DNA from 3 places in the Photobacterium toruni genome. Region 1 is predicted to be linked to each of the others. Evidence: predicted binding sites of a transcription regulator. Region 1 holds the regulator's gene; each other region holds the start of a gene.

Region 1 (4,862 bases):
TATAAATATTAATACGCTAAAAACAACAACCTGCCAAGGTTCATTAATCAGTCCCAGTTGGATCCTGACCCATTTAAAATGCGTTAATGGGAAAAATACCGAAACAACAGCACATTTTATGTCAAATAATGGTTTTATTTCTATTCACCCTGTTGAACGTGTATTTAAATTTAAACAGAAAAAATTAGCATTATTATTCTTATCAACTCCTGTTAATAATATTCAACCAATCAAACTTTTACGTTACCCTCTTTTACCTGAACATGGCAAGTTTACAGCAACAATTATTCAATCTTACCATCAAGGTGAAAAAGATTTTATTAACGGTATCAATAATAAAAAATTATCACACCTAACTAAATTACCCTTTGTAAAACAATCTAAAGGTGGCGGTTGGATAATCGAAACACACATGCTAGGTGATGTGCAAATTGGTTTTACTCTTAACAAAAATAAGGCAATACAAACATCGTATCTAGCTAAAACTATTGACCGAGTAATTAATGATAATTCAGGTGAATCAGTGGAATGGGTAGATCGTCAAACACTGATTGATACTATCAATTGTGAGAAAGATGGCACTTGTATTGAGCTACCTGAATGTCCTGATGGTGTTCAAGATTGTGGCGACCCTTGTGATTGGGCTATTGATTGCACTCCACCAGCAGTCGTTACCCCAGAATGTCCTGACGGTGTTCAAGATTGTGGCGACCCTTGTGATTGGGCTATTGATTGCACTCCACCAGCAGTCGTTACCCCAGAATGCCCTGACGGTGTTCAAGATTGTGGTCTAGATCCTTGTGTTGTTACAGATAATTGCTTACCTCTAGCGATACAACAACATTATCATCTTCATGTGGCGTCAATATTTACTACAAAAACAATACAGCAAATAAGTTAATAGCCTATTTAAAGCATAAAAAAAGAGTTGCACATGATAATGCGCAACTCTTTTTATTACGATAATTTAATCGCTTTATTTTGACTAAGCAATTTCATTCCATTTACGATCTTGGCAAACCATACCACTATTGCAACAATAGCAATCGCACCGCCAACAAAAGGTAATATGCTCAATATCTTCGCTAGAAGATCACTATGTACCCAATATTCAGCACCAGCAATCATTCCTGTGGTTGTTGCTGCAGAAACGCCTAACACTACAAAGAAGGTTAAAAACAAAAAGAAGCTACGAATAATAGTGTAGTAATGGCTATAGGCAACTTCATCAGCGCCTTTATCAAGTTTATAACCAGCATAAATAATGGCGATAATTCCTGACAATAATAAAGTAAACGGGGTTAGAAAGCTGGCAATATAAGCAAACCAAATACCCTTTTTATGTTCTTCCGTCATCATATTGTTCCGAATAAATAAGCAATGTAATAAACTAATTATCACAGGTATTTACTTGAGTTCAAGTTTCGCTCTAAATTACGATGATCGGGATCAACTTCTCAAATATTACCGTCGCTAGAGTCTGCTATAACACCCTAAACCGACACTTCCCGTCATTAATAACAACCAAAATAAATTTAATCATTGCGCTTAATGGTACCCACTGAGTGTAATTACCGCTTCTGTTCTGGCATTTCAACCATAAGATACTAACCAAAGACAGCCTTAAATAGTTAATCAAGTGTATAATTGAGACGTTTCTGTTCATAACTATCCTTACCTACTATCATAGTATTAAAGTGCAGCATATTTTTAAATGTCGGTTGTAAATTCCATTAAATTTGCTGAAAATTACGATTTTTTGTTGATAGTTGTCAAATAATTTACTCCCAGACAATTGAAACGTTGCACTACGCGTAACACTCAGTAAAATGTGAACGCAAGCGATTACACTTGAAAAACATGTAATAATTATAAAAGCCGCGAATAAATGCGGCTTTTGGTGTTAATACTATTTAAGTATGCAATAGACACATTATCGGTGCCAAATTGAATAATTAACGAGAAACTTTACCTAAAAACATTGAATTATATTCATCTCAGTAATTACTCAATTTGGTACCTCACGATTAGCTAGAAACATCTCTAGCACCCATTATTAGAAGAATAAATATGGCAACCATTAAAGATGTTGCACGTATGGCTGGTGTTTCAACGACAACAGTTTCACACGTGATCAATAAAACACGCTTTGTCGCAGAAGCAACACAGAAGAAAGTACTGGCAGCCGTTGAAGATCTCAATTATGCACCAAGTGCTGTTGCTCGCAGTCTAAAATGTAATACCACTCGCACCATTGGTATGTTGGTAACTAAATCAACTAACCCTTTCTTTGCTGAAGTTGTGCATGGTGTTGAAGAGTATTGTTACCGTGAAGGCTACACGCTAATTTTATGTAATACGGAAGGTAACCTTTCTAAGCAATATGATTACTTACGCATGCTTGCGGAAAAGCGTGTTGATGGCTTATTAGTAATGTGTTCCGATCTTGATCAGAAATTATTGGATCTGCTTGAGCGTCAAAAAGACCTGCCAATGGTGATAATGGACTGGGGTCCAGAAAGCCCGCATACCGATAAAATTCAGGATAATGCTGAACAAGGTGGCTACATTGCGACTAAATACTTTATCGAGCATGGTCATAGCCGTATTGGGTGTTTGTCTGGCCATACAGATAAATCTACTTGTCGTGAACGCTTAAAGGGCTTTAATAAAGCCATGGCAGAAGCTAACTTAACCGTTAATGAAGACTGGATCCTTGAAGGTGACTTTGAGTGTGACTCTGCGGTGAAAGCAGCTGAAAAATATATTGCTATGGCAGAGCGTCCAACGGCTATTTTCTGCTTCAATGACATCATGGCAATGGCACTAATTAGTACCTTTGAACAAGCAGGATTACGCGTTCCTGGTGATATTTCTATTATTGGTTACGACAATATTGATCTTGCCCCTTACTTCGCGCCACCACTAACGACTATTCATCAGCCGAAACGTCGTTTAGGTAAAACAGCCATTAAAATCTTAATGGAGCGAATGAAGAACAAAGATCATGAACGTCAAATTTTTGAAATGGCGCCTGCAATTGTAGAGCGCAAGTCGGTAAAAGATTTACGCTAATACGACAACCTACTTATCAAGCCAATATTTATATTGGCTTTTTTTCTAACACCTCAATTCAACTCTCAGCGCTTTCAAAATTGTCATCGCCGTAAAAACATGAACAATATCACAGATTCACCAGTCACTATTAATATTCAAAGTCATCTTGTTAAAATATCGAATATAATGAACCCCGTAAATACATATAATAGTAAGCAAAAGACTTACAAGATATAAATAATACTTCACTATTGATAATATTATTTATAAAGTAATACATGGATGATTTAAAGTAGAAATTTTATCTCGTAAATAACTTTAATAATACAAAGTTAATTTACAGCTACTTTAATGTTAGGTGACACTCATTTATTCACCGAGTAGAAGTATGGACAAACCAATATTAAAAAATTCATTACAGCTATTAGATCATTTAGGGGATATTAAATCGCGATCCATGTTTGGCGGTTTTGGTATTTTCGCTGGTGAGACAATGTTCGCACTAGTCGTTAATAATAAACTCCATCTCAGAGCAAATGCAAAAAATGAAGAGGAATTTAAACAAGCGGGTTTGAAACCCTATATATATGAAAAGCGCGGTTTTCCCGTCATAACAAAACATTATGCTATTCTTGATGAATGGTGGGAACAACCTGAAAAAATCAAAGAACAAGCAAACTATTCTCTTAAGGCAGCACAAGCTGACAAAAAAGCAAAAGAATGTTGCACTCCTGATAGAATAAAAGATTTACCAAACCTACGCCTTTCAAATGAAAGGATGCTTAAAAAAGTAGGTATTAAAACGATTGAACAACTCCATAATATTGGTGCACTCGACGCTTATAAAGCATTACAAAAAATACAAGAGGCATCTTTAAGTTTGGAATTACTATGGGCATTGGAAGGCGCTATACATGGCCAACATTGGTCAGTAATACCAGAAAGCAGACGCAATGAACTGCTAGCTAAACTATAATAAATATATTCGTCAACTGGCTAAGTGACGCTTAAGAATAAAGAGGCCCTGTGCCTCTTTAATTTATTCCGCATATACATTTACAAACCGATTTAGCTATTCCTATCAAGCTTAGTATTTAGCTACAATTGAATAGTAATACCAATCTGGAAAATTAACTGGTCAGGTTGATCCAATCTCTTGAACACATTCTAGTGATGCGTGAAGCCGATTCATTAAACTGATTCCATGCAAGGCAGACCTTATCGAGAATGTCGTTATAATCAGAAAAATTTTGATTAGCGAGATAGTGTTGTCGTAACCAACTCCAAACTTGTTCTATTGGGTTAAGTTCTGGGGAATATGGTGGAAGTTTGATGATGCTGAGATTATTAAACGGATTAGCAATATCGTCAGTATGCCAGCCTGCACCATCCATCACTACAATAGCATAACGACCTTTTTCTGTGGTTCGTGATATCTGAGCAAGGTGCTCAGTCATTATTTCTTTATTTACCCAAGGTACCACTAACGCCTCACCAACTCCTCTTGCTGGGCACACCGAACCAAATAGATAAGCATATTCAAACTGCTGTTGTTTTATCGCTCTTGGTCGAGTTCCTCGTTCAGCCCAAAGACGGGTAGTGGTATTTTGTTGTCCAAATCTTGCTTCATCTTGAAACCATACATCGACCTTATCGAGCGCTATATGTCCTGGGATCTTAAGGATCGTTTCAATTTTAAATTTTTTTAAAATTATCTTGAGCTTGCTGTGATTGTTTTGGATGTTTTGACCGTGATGTTATCCACGAAAAGCCCATGCGCTTAAGTAGATAATAGATAGAATCTG
Region 2 (4,862 bases), 1.4 Mb from region 1:
GAACGAATAAGCTCAGTACCACCTAATGGTAAGTTGCATACTGCACGAAGATGGTTCTCAAATTGGCATGTCTCTGCGCCTTGTTGAGTCCAATGACCTGAATTATGAACGCGAGGTGCAATTTCATTGACCAATAGTTCACCATTAACCTCAAAAAACTCTAAAGCTAACACACCAATATAATTGAGTTGTTCAGCAACTGCGGCAAACATTAGCTGTGCTTGTCGTTGCTGTGTGGGGTCGCCAACAATGACGGTAGAAAGGCTGAGTACGCCATTAGTGTGTACATTTTCACTGAGGGCATAGGTTTTAACCTCACCGATAGCATTACGAACACCAATTAGAGACACTTCGCGATCAAAATCTATCCATTTTTCAGCCACAATCGCTTGATTATCACTTGCCGCAATACACAGCGCCATTTCGCGCCATACTGATTCAATTTGATCGTGAGTTTTTAAGCGCCATTGACCTTTGCCATCATAACCACCTAAAGCACTTTTTAGCACCATAGGTAGGCCTAGGGTCGTGATCGCGGTATCGAGATCTGCACGAGTATTAATAATGTAATAGGGCGCATTGGCAACATTGGCATGATCTAATAACACTTTTTCGATACGACGATCGCCACCGGCCTTTATTGCATCTGAATGAGGCTTAAATTTACCGCTCGCAACGCAGAGCGATAAAATATCGGTAGGTATATGTTCAAATTCAGCGGTGATCACATCGGCAGCAGCAATGGCTTCAATCAGCGAGAGTGATTGGTGTTGTTGAGTCAGTGGGTGTACAACATTACTATTAACAACATCATAGGCGATGACGTTAATATTCAATGGTGCACCAGCTAATGCCATCATTCGTGCTAGTTGCCCCGCACCCAGAACTAAGACTTGATTCATTATGCATCCTCTGCAGGATTAGGATTATCAAGTACGGTATCTGTTTGTTGTTGGCGGAATGCTTCTACTGCCGCTAAAACTTCAGGGTTATGCGTTGCAATGATTTGAGCGGCTAATAAACCAGCATTGGCGGCACCTGCTTCACCAATTGCGAGCGTACCAACGGCAATTCCTTTTGGCATTTGCACTATTGATAATAGTGAGTCCATACCTTTTAAAGCGCGAGATTGCACGGGTACACCGAGTACTGGCAAACTGGTAAATGCAGCAGTCATGCCAGGTAAATGCGCCGCCCCGCCCGCACCTGCAATAATGACACTAATACCACGACTACGTGCTGTTTCAGCATAATCAGCCAACAGATGAGGAGTACGGTGGGCTGAAACCACTTTAGTTTCATAAGCAACATTAAAACGCGTTAACATTTCTGCGGCATGTTGCATGGTTGGCCAATCAGATTTAGATCCCATGATAATTCCAACTTTCATTCCAATCTCCTATAGGTAATGAACAACTAAAGTGCAAGTTGCGTCATTATACGGTGATTTAGTGCAAAGGGAAACGTTTGCGTTGGTAAAGTTACGCTATGATTAACCTTCAATGGTGTTGTTAGGCGTGTGTCGGTATGATGATTACCATAACTAAAAATAAAATATCAGCAGAATAAAAAGTAGAGGAATTTGTGACAAATATTACACAAGTGGTTACAGCCCTAAAGCAAGGTCAAGTCATTGCTTATCCAACAGAAGCTGTATTTGGCGTTGGTTGTGATCCTGATAATCAACAGGCAGTTAATAAACTACTGGCATTAAAACAACGTCCAGTAGAGAAAGGTTTGATCTTAATTGCCGCTGATTATGAGCAGTTATTGCCATATATCGACGATAGCCAATTAACCGAGCATCAGAAGCAAGCGGTGTTAGCTTCATGGCCGGGGCCTGTTACTTGGGTTATGCCAACCAAAGCTAATGTGCCTGCTTTTTTAACGGGTCAATTTTCTACCATTGCCGTTCGTGTTACTGCCCATCCATTAGTTCAACAACTTTGTCGTCAGTTTGGTAAGCCGATAACCTCAACCAGTGCTAATTTAACTGGGCTAGAACCGGGTCGTACCGTAGCTGATGTAGAACAACAACTGGGGAATAAATTGGCTGCGATATTAAATGGTGAGACGGGAGGACGTAATAATCCTTCTGAAATTCGTGATGCCCAAACAGGTAATATTTTCCGTCAGGGGTAATGAATGATTGATCGTAACCAGATAGCTCTCAATAAGACTGCCGTAAAAACTTTTTTGCTTCATCTTCAAGATACTATTTGTCAGGCTTTGGCACAACAAGATGACGGTGCTGAGTTTGAGCAAGATCAATGGCAACGTGAGCAAGGTGGCGGTGGTCGTAGCCGAGTATTGCGTAATGGTACAGTGTTTGAGCAAGCAGGAGTTAACTTTTCTCATGTGTATGGTGATGAGATGCCGGCTTCTGCAACAGCTCACCGTCCAGAGCTTGCGGGACGACGTTTTGAGGCGATGGGGGTGTCGTTAGTGATCCACCCTAATAACCCTTATGTACCGACATCTCATGCTAATGTACGGTTTTTTATCGCAGAAAAAGACGGTGAAGCGCCTGTGTGGTGGTTCGGTGGTGGATTTGATTTAACCCCTTTTTATCCATTTGATGATGATTGCCGCCATTGGCACGATACAGCAAAAGCGATCTGTGCACCGTTTGGTGATGATATTTATACACAGCATAAAGCATGGTGTGATAAGTACTTTTTTCTTCCTCATCGTGATGAAACTCGAGGTATTGGTGGGTTGTTTTTTGATGATCTTAACCAATGGGGCTTTGATAAATGCTTTGCTTACACTCAAGCGGTCGGTAATGGTTTTATTGATGCCTATATACCGATAGTGGCTCAGCGACATCAATTACCCTATGGCGAGCGCGAACGTGAATTTCAGCTGTATCGTCGTGGACGCTATGTTGAATTTAACTTAGTTTATGATCGCGGCACGTTATTTGGCTTGCAAAGCGGGGGGCGTACTGAATCTATTTTAATGTCGATGCCACCTTTAGCGCGCTGGGAATATTGTTATCAACCACAACCAGATTCTGCAGAAGCACGTTTGAGTCGTGATTATCTCTATCCTCGTGAATGGTAAATCACAGCAGCAATGTTTGGCAGTTGTTTCATCCAGTGGTAGGGTCGATATATCGGCCCTTTTATTTGAGTAATGGACTATGGATAAATATATCGTGGTGGGTAATCCCATCAACCACAGCAAATCCCCTTTCATTCATACCCTTTTTGCGCGCCAAACTTGCCAGAATATGGAATACCTTAGCCAATTAGTAGCCCTTGATGGTTTCGTTGCGGCAATGGACACTTTTTTTAGCGGTGGTGGTAAAGGTTGCAATATTACGGTGCCATTTAAAGAGCAAGCCTTTGAGTATGCAACTCAACTGACGCAACGAGCTCAATTAGCGGGGGCAGTAAATACGCTAAAATGCCTCGATGATGGTGGTATATTAGGTGATAACACCGATGGCGAAGGCTTGGTGCAAGATTTATTGCAGCAACATGTCTCCCTTAAAAATAAGCGTATTTTATTAATTGGTGCAGGTGGTGCTGCACGAGGAGTGATTCTGCCTTTATTAGCTCAGCAACCACAAACACTCATTATAAGTAATCGCACATTAACCAAAGCGCAACAACTTGCCGCTTTATTTGCAGAATATGGTGATATTAAAGCTCTCGCTTTTGATGCTTTGGGTGAACAGTGTTTTGATGTAATTATTAATTCAACATCAGCGAGTTTGAGTGGTAATGTTCCCGCGGTGCCAGCATCAGTTATTGGTCAGCATACTTGCTGTTATGACATGGTTTACGGTTCCAGTATCACCCCATTTAATCAATGGGCTCAACAACACAATGCCAGCAAAACTATTGATGGTCTTGGAATGCTAGTCGGACAAGCAGCAGAGAGTTTTATGCTATGGCGGGGATTACGTCCAGGAGCTAAACAAGTACAACGTGAATTAAGACGACTTTTACAAGAGTAAAAATTAGATGAACCAAAATATATTATTCGCTGATATTCAAACTTGGCACTCAGATCAGCAAGCGATTCACTTTGTAGCGCAACAAGGTGGCGCTTTGATCAATTGTTGGTTGTCATTATCATGGTTACAACAACAAAGTGGGCAAACATTATCGACACCAGAAACTATTATTGCTACTTTTATTGAATATCGATTTGATATTGAAGATATCGCTGAAGCAATGATTGATAATGAAGACTTCAATGATAGTGGTGATATTGTTATTAAAGAATAGTATCGTCATGATCAGGTGACATTATCCGTTAAGATATTCATCTTTTAAGCGTACATAATTAGTTGCTGATTGAGTTAAAGATATTAATTCTTGTTCTGTTAAAGGACGGATTTGTTTAGCGGGGCTTCCTATATAGAGGAAGCCAGAACAAAGCCGTTTCTTTGGTGGTACCAAACTCCCGGCTCCAATAATGACATCATGTTCAATAATAGCCCCATCTAAAATAATGGTTCCCATACCAACTAAAACACGATCTTCAATTTGGCAACCATGCAACATCGCTTTATGACCAACGGTAACATCATTACCGATAATAAGTGGATAACCTTCTGGGTTTGTTGTGCTAGTTCGACTAACGTGGAGAATGGAACCGTCTTGAATATTACTGCGTTGACCTATTTCAATATAATTGACATCCCCCCTGGCAACAACCAATGGCCATAAACTGCTATTTGCGCCGATAAAAATCTTACCAATAACGATAGCTGTAGTATCTATTATAGACATTATTTGCTAACTGCGGCGTATGATTTTGATAATGGCGAAGAGTAAATGTCATAACAATGCCTAAATAGTCGAAATAATAGTTTTACAATAGCGAATATTTCGTGTGATTAACAA
Region 3 (4,862 bases), 930 kb from region 1:
AAATGTTGGCCAGCAGGCTTCGCACATACCGTTACAAATTTAGCTCGTGGGTACATTTCACGAATCTTTTCAGCAGTACCGCCAGTATCAACCAAGTCGTCAACTACGATAAAGCCTTCACCATCACCTTCAGCTTGCTTGATCACTTTCATGTCACGTTGATGATCATGATCGTAGCTTGCGATACAAACAGTATCAACGTGACGAATGCCTAATTCACGCGCCAAAATAGCCGCAGGCACTAAACCGCCACGGCTAACTGCAATAATACCTGTCCACTGCTCTGCTGGTAGCAACTTTTCTGCTAGCTGGCGTGTGTACATTTGCATGTTATCCCAAGTGATGACGAATTTATTACTCATAGTAAAACAACCTCTGAAACAGCGATTTGAAACCGCATAAATTTATGTAAACGTAAATACATCACGCTTATAAGAAAATAATCTTTGCAAGAAATAACGCTGAAATAACCCATACACTGATGTTTACTTCACGCCCCTTGCCACTCAATGCTTTTACAACTGCAAATGTAATAAAACCAAGACCAATACCTTCTGCAATCGAATAAGTAAGAGGCATTAGCAAACATACAACCACCACAGGAGCCGCTTCTGTTAAATCTCGCCAATCAATCGATACCAAGCCTGACATCATCAAAATAGCAACATAAAATAGCGCACCAGCCGTCGCATATGCAGGAACCATTCCAGCTAACGGTGCAAAAAATAATGCTAATAAGAATAACACGCCAACAGTCACTGCTGTTAGGCCTGTACGACCGCCAACTGCGACACCCGACACACTCTCAACAAAAGATGTCGTATTTGACGTTCCCAATAGTGCACCAATCGAAGTGGCAGTACTGTCAGCTAATAGTGCTCGGTTTAAACGTGGTAATTTACCATCTTCACCAATTAAGTTTGCTTTGGTCGCAACACCGACCAATGTACCCGCGGTATCAAACAAATCGACAAACAAAAAGGCAAACACAATTGAAATTAAGCCGACTTCCATCGCGCCTGAAAAATCAAGCTGCATAAAGGTTGGCGCAATGCTTGGTGGCATAGAAATAATGCCGTTATAATCCACTTCACCAACGATAATACTGATAGTTGTTACAATTAAAATCGCAATGAGTACCGCAGCTTTAAAACCACGTTGAACTAAAGATATCGTTAAGAAAAAGCCCAAAGCTGCCATTATTGCAGGAAAGCTTGTTAAATCACCTGCCGTTACTAATGTTGCCGGGCTTGCAACGACAATGCCTGATGTTTGCAATGCAATAAACGCTAAAAACAGACCAATACCCGCAGAAATACCGATACGTAATGAATGAGGAATTGCGTTGATGATCCACTCACGAACTCGCATAACACTCAATGCAATAAAGCATAAGCCCGATAAGAAAACAGCTGCTAACGCCACTTGCCAAGTATGTCCCATACCTAATACAACGGTATAGGTAAAAAAGGCGTTAAGTCCCATACCAGGGGCTTGTGCTACTGGGTAATTAGCATAAAAACCCATCACAAAACAGCCAATCATTGCCGCTAAACACGTTGCAACAAATACTGCACCTTGATCCATTCCTGTACTGGCTAACATAGTGGGATTTACAAAAATAATATAAGCCATTGTCAGGAAGGTGGTTACACCAGCCATAATTTCAGTACGTACGGTGGTGCCATGTTCAGTGAGTTTAAACAACTTTTCTAGCATGCTTCTCGGTTCCTTAGAGAAATACAATAAAGTAACAAACAACGTCAACAAATAGAAAACGATTGCGCAATCCGTTTCGGCGCTGATTATAATCATGCGATCCCTCAATTTCCAGATTTTATCGTTGAAAAGCGTAAAACAATAACTAACCCTGCAGATACTATTTTAAAAAAATGATATTAGTCTTAATAATCATTATGTTATTAACAATTCATTAATGGCTGTTTTTTGAGCGTTTACTTTTTAAAGGACTCAAGAAGAGTTAATAAAGACCGATAACAACAATAAAAAAGTGAATAGAAGATAAAAGCAGCTAAAAAAAACGCCACTTCAAATCGAAGTGGCGGCAGAATGTTGCGGATAACAGGATAGCATTATCGAGATATTCTTAATTAAGGGGGTAAAAAATTACACTTGTCTCGTTAAAAATAACAAAACAATAAAATCAAATTAGTAACGGTAAGGTGTTGGGTAATGAAAATTACTTGTATATACCGTACGATTATTCCAAAAATGTGTCATTGAAGAAAATATTTTCATGTAAATCACCTTTATCATAAGTACACCAACATAATGTCAGTGGGTTGCCCTCATGGCTCACTTATTCTCGGTTCCTTGGAGGCGATATCTCGGGTTCATCCTGAACGTGTCGTGTTAATTATTGTGCCAACTAAGATGGCTTGATCAAACTATAGCCAAAATGAAATAAATTTACAATGTTTTTTTTAACCAGATCACACTTTTTACCTTTATTACTTGAGATATGGCTATTACTGTAAATTTATTACATTATTATTTGATTATATTTAGACCAGCCACTTTTATGTACTTAAAGCATATTTAATCACATATGATGCATGATCATCAAAATGATACGATATGAGGCTACCAATAAGGTAATCATCGCAGAAATCAGTGCTATAAGATTTTATTATTTGCCCTATCACCCCTAAAGACAGAGTGATATGCTAAAACCAAAGCGATGAAAATATTCGTTATCTATTTGTCATTTTACGGCTAAAACCCTACAAAATGACACTAGCCCAATCTCGTATATAAAAAGGAAGGCTACCGTGTCTGAAATTACTCAACTATCACCAAAAGCTGTTTGGCATTTCTTTGATCAGATTTGTTCAATTCCTCACCCTTCTAAATATGAAGAGCAACTAGCACAGTATATTGTGTCGTTCGCACAAGCTGAAGGGTTGGATGTTCGTCGTGATAATACTGGTAACGTTATTATCAAAAAACCAGCAACTGCAGGCATGGAAAACCGTAAAGGCGTTGTACTTCAAGCACACATTGATATGGTGCCACAAAAAAATGAAGACACCGTACACGACTTTATTCAAGATCCAATTCTGCCATTTATTGATGGCGAGTGGGTAACAGCAACTGGAACAACACTAGGTGCTGATAATGGTATGGGCATGGCAACCTGTCTCGCTATTCTAGCGGCAAAAGATATTGAACATGGCCCATTAGAAGTACTATTAACTATCGATGAAGAAACAGGCATGACAGGCGCTTTTGGCTTGGAAGCAGGCTGGCTTGAGGGTGATATTCTATTGAATACTGACTCTGAGCAAGAAGGCGAAGTTTACATGGGTTGTGCAGGCGGTGTTGATGTTGCGTTGACTGTTGATATTCAACGTGAAGCGGTTCCGGCTGAACATCAAGCGGTAAAATTAATTGTTAAAGGCCTAAAAGGCGGCCACTCAGGCTGTGATATTCATACAGGTCGTGGTAACGCTAATAAATTAATGGCGCGTTTCTTAGTGGGTCATGCTAATGAGCTTGATCTACGTATCAATAATTTCACCGGTGGTAGCTTACGTAATGCCTTACCACGTGAAGCAACGGTAATTGCAACCTTACCTGCTGCAAACATTGATAAACTTAATACATTATTTGCTGAATACCTACAAATCGTTCGTGCAGAGTTAGGTCATGTTGAAACTGACATTACTCTATTTACCGAAACATGTGCTCTGCCTAGCGATATTATGATGTTAGCCGACCAAACACGTTTAATGCATACGTTAAATGTTTGCCCTAACGGTGTTATTCGCATGAGCGATGATATTGAGGGTGTTGTAGAAACATCATTAAACATGGGTGTGATCACGACTGAAGCTAACACCGTAACAATCTTATGCCTAATTCGTTCATTGATCGACTCAGGTCGTAGCTACGTTGAAGGTATGTTGCAATCATTGGCAGCCCTTACTGGCGCACAATGTGAAGCATCTGGCGCATACCCTGGTTGGAAACCCGATGCTGATTCTGAGATCATGCAAGTTTTCCGTGATACCTACCAGCAGATGTACGGTAACAAGCCAAATATTATGGTGATCCACGCAGGTCTTGAGTGTGGTTTATTTAAAGAACCGTACCCAGAAATGGATATGTTATCTTTTGGTCCAACAATTAAATTCCCTCACTCTCCTGATGAAAAAGTAAAAATTGATACCGTACAAATGTTCTGGGATCAAATGCTAGCGATTCTTAAAAATATTCCTGTTAAAAAATAACACGAATAATGAATTAAGCTACTGATTAAAAACGGGCCTTGAGCCCGTTTTTTTATAATATTGCACTCTTTTCATTTTAGATCATGAATAGTCAAAAACTAAATGATAACTGTTGTGCTTTTAATCCTTGCTCTAAACCTACACTTAATCCAATAAGACGAATTTCTCGCCCTTGTTGGCGCGTCAATGCTTCTGTTAACAATGGAATAAATTGCTGTTTATCTAATTGCGGGCAACTATGCTCTACTGTCGTTTGCTGAAAATCAGCAAATTTTAATTTTATTCCTTGCTTAGCAATATTCAGTTGTGGACGTACTTTTTTCAATCGTTGTTCCAGCTCTAAATGTAAGTGCTCAATAACCTGCCAACACTCATCATAACTAGCTATATTTTTATTAAACGTACGTTCAACTCCGACAGATTTACGCTGACGTTCCACAATCACTTCACGCTCATCAATACCATGAGCCCGCAACCATAATGATTGTCCAAACTTACCAAACTGTTGTAATAGCTGCTGCTGTGCATAGTTTTGAACATCCCGACCGACATACAACCCTTGCTGATGCAATTTTTGAATAGTTACTTTCCCCACCCCTGGAATTTTCT

What was found. The regulator PurR, encoded in region 1, represses purine synthesis genes. The targets are predictions, from matches to a motif close to TNANGNAAACGTTTNCNTNA.
Region 2: a site for PurR is predicted at 1,456-1,475, ahead of purE (5-(carboxyamino)imidazole ribonucleotide mutase). Genes of this name have one in related genera too.
Region 3: a site for PurR is predicted at 1,770-1,789, ahead of OC457_RS10585 (NCS2 family permease). Genes of this name have one in related genera too.

Annotation. Positions count from the first base shown of each region.
Region 1 covers NZ_AP024854.1:1,297,242-1,302,103, reverse strand. The annotation lists gene OC457_RS06195 (trypsin-like serine protease) at 1-901, shown strand, start outside; gene OC457_RS06190 (hypothetical protein) at 958-1,356, opposite strand; gene purR (HTH-type transcriptional repressor PurR) at 2,071-3,075, shown strand; gene OC457_RS06180 (TfoX/Sxy family DNA transformation protein) at 3,446-4,033, shown strand; one part of gene OC457_RS06175 (IS630 family transposase) at 4,188-4,763, opposite strand; one part of gene OC457_RS06175 (IS630 family transposase) at 4,765-4,862, opposite strand, start outside.
Region 2 covers NZ_AP024854.1:2,953,646-2,958,507, reverse strand. The annotation lists gene OC457_RS13865 (5-(carboxyamino)imidazole ribonucleotide synthase) at 1-902, opposite strand, end outside; gene purE (5-(carboxyamino)imidazole ribonucleotide mutase) at 902-1,390, opposite strand; gene tsaC (L-threonylcarbamoyladenylate synthase type 1 TsaC) at 1,585-2,142, shown strand; gene hemF (oxygen-dependent coproporphyrinogen oxidase) at 2,146-3,066, shown strand; gene aroE (shikimate dehydrogenase) at 3,146-3,967, shown strand; gene OC457_RS13840 (DUF1488 family protein) at 3,975-4,241, shown strand; partial or broken gene OC457_RS13835 (gamma carbonic anhydrase family protein) at 4,263-4,800, opposite strand.
Region 3 covers NZ_AP024854.1:2,228,226-2,233,087, forward strand. The annotation lists gene gpt (xanthine phosphoribosyltransferase) at 1-362, opposite strand, end outside; gene OC457_RS10585 (NCS2 family permease) at 430-1,719, opposite strand; gene OC457_RS10590 (aminoacyl-histidine dipeptidase) at 2,793-4,253, shown strand; gene dinB (DNA polymerase IV) at 4,345-4,862, opposite strand, start outside.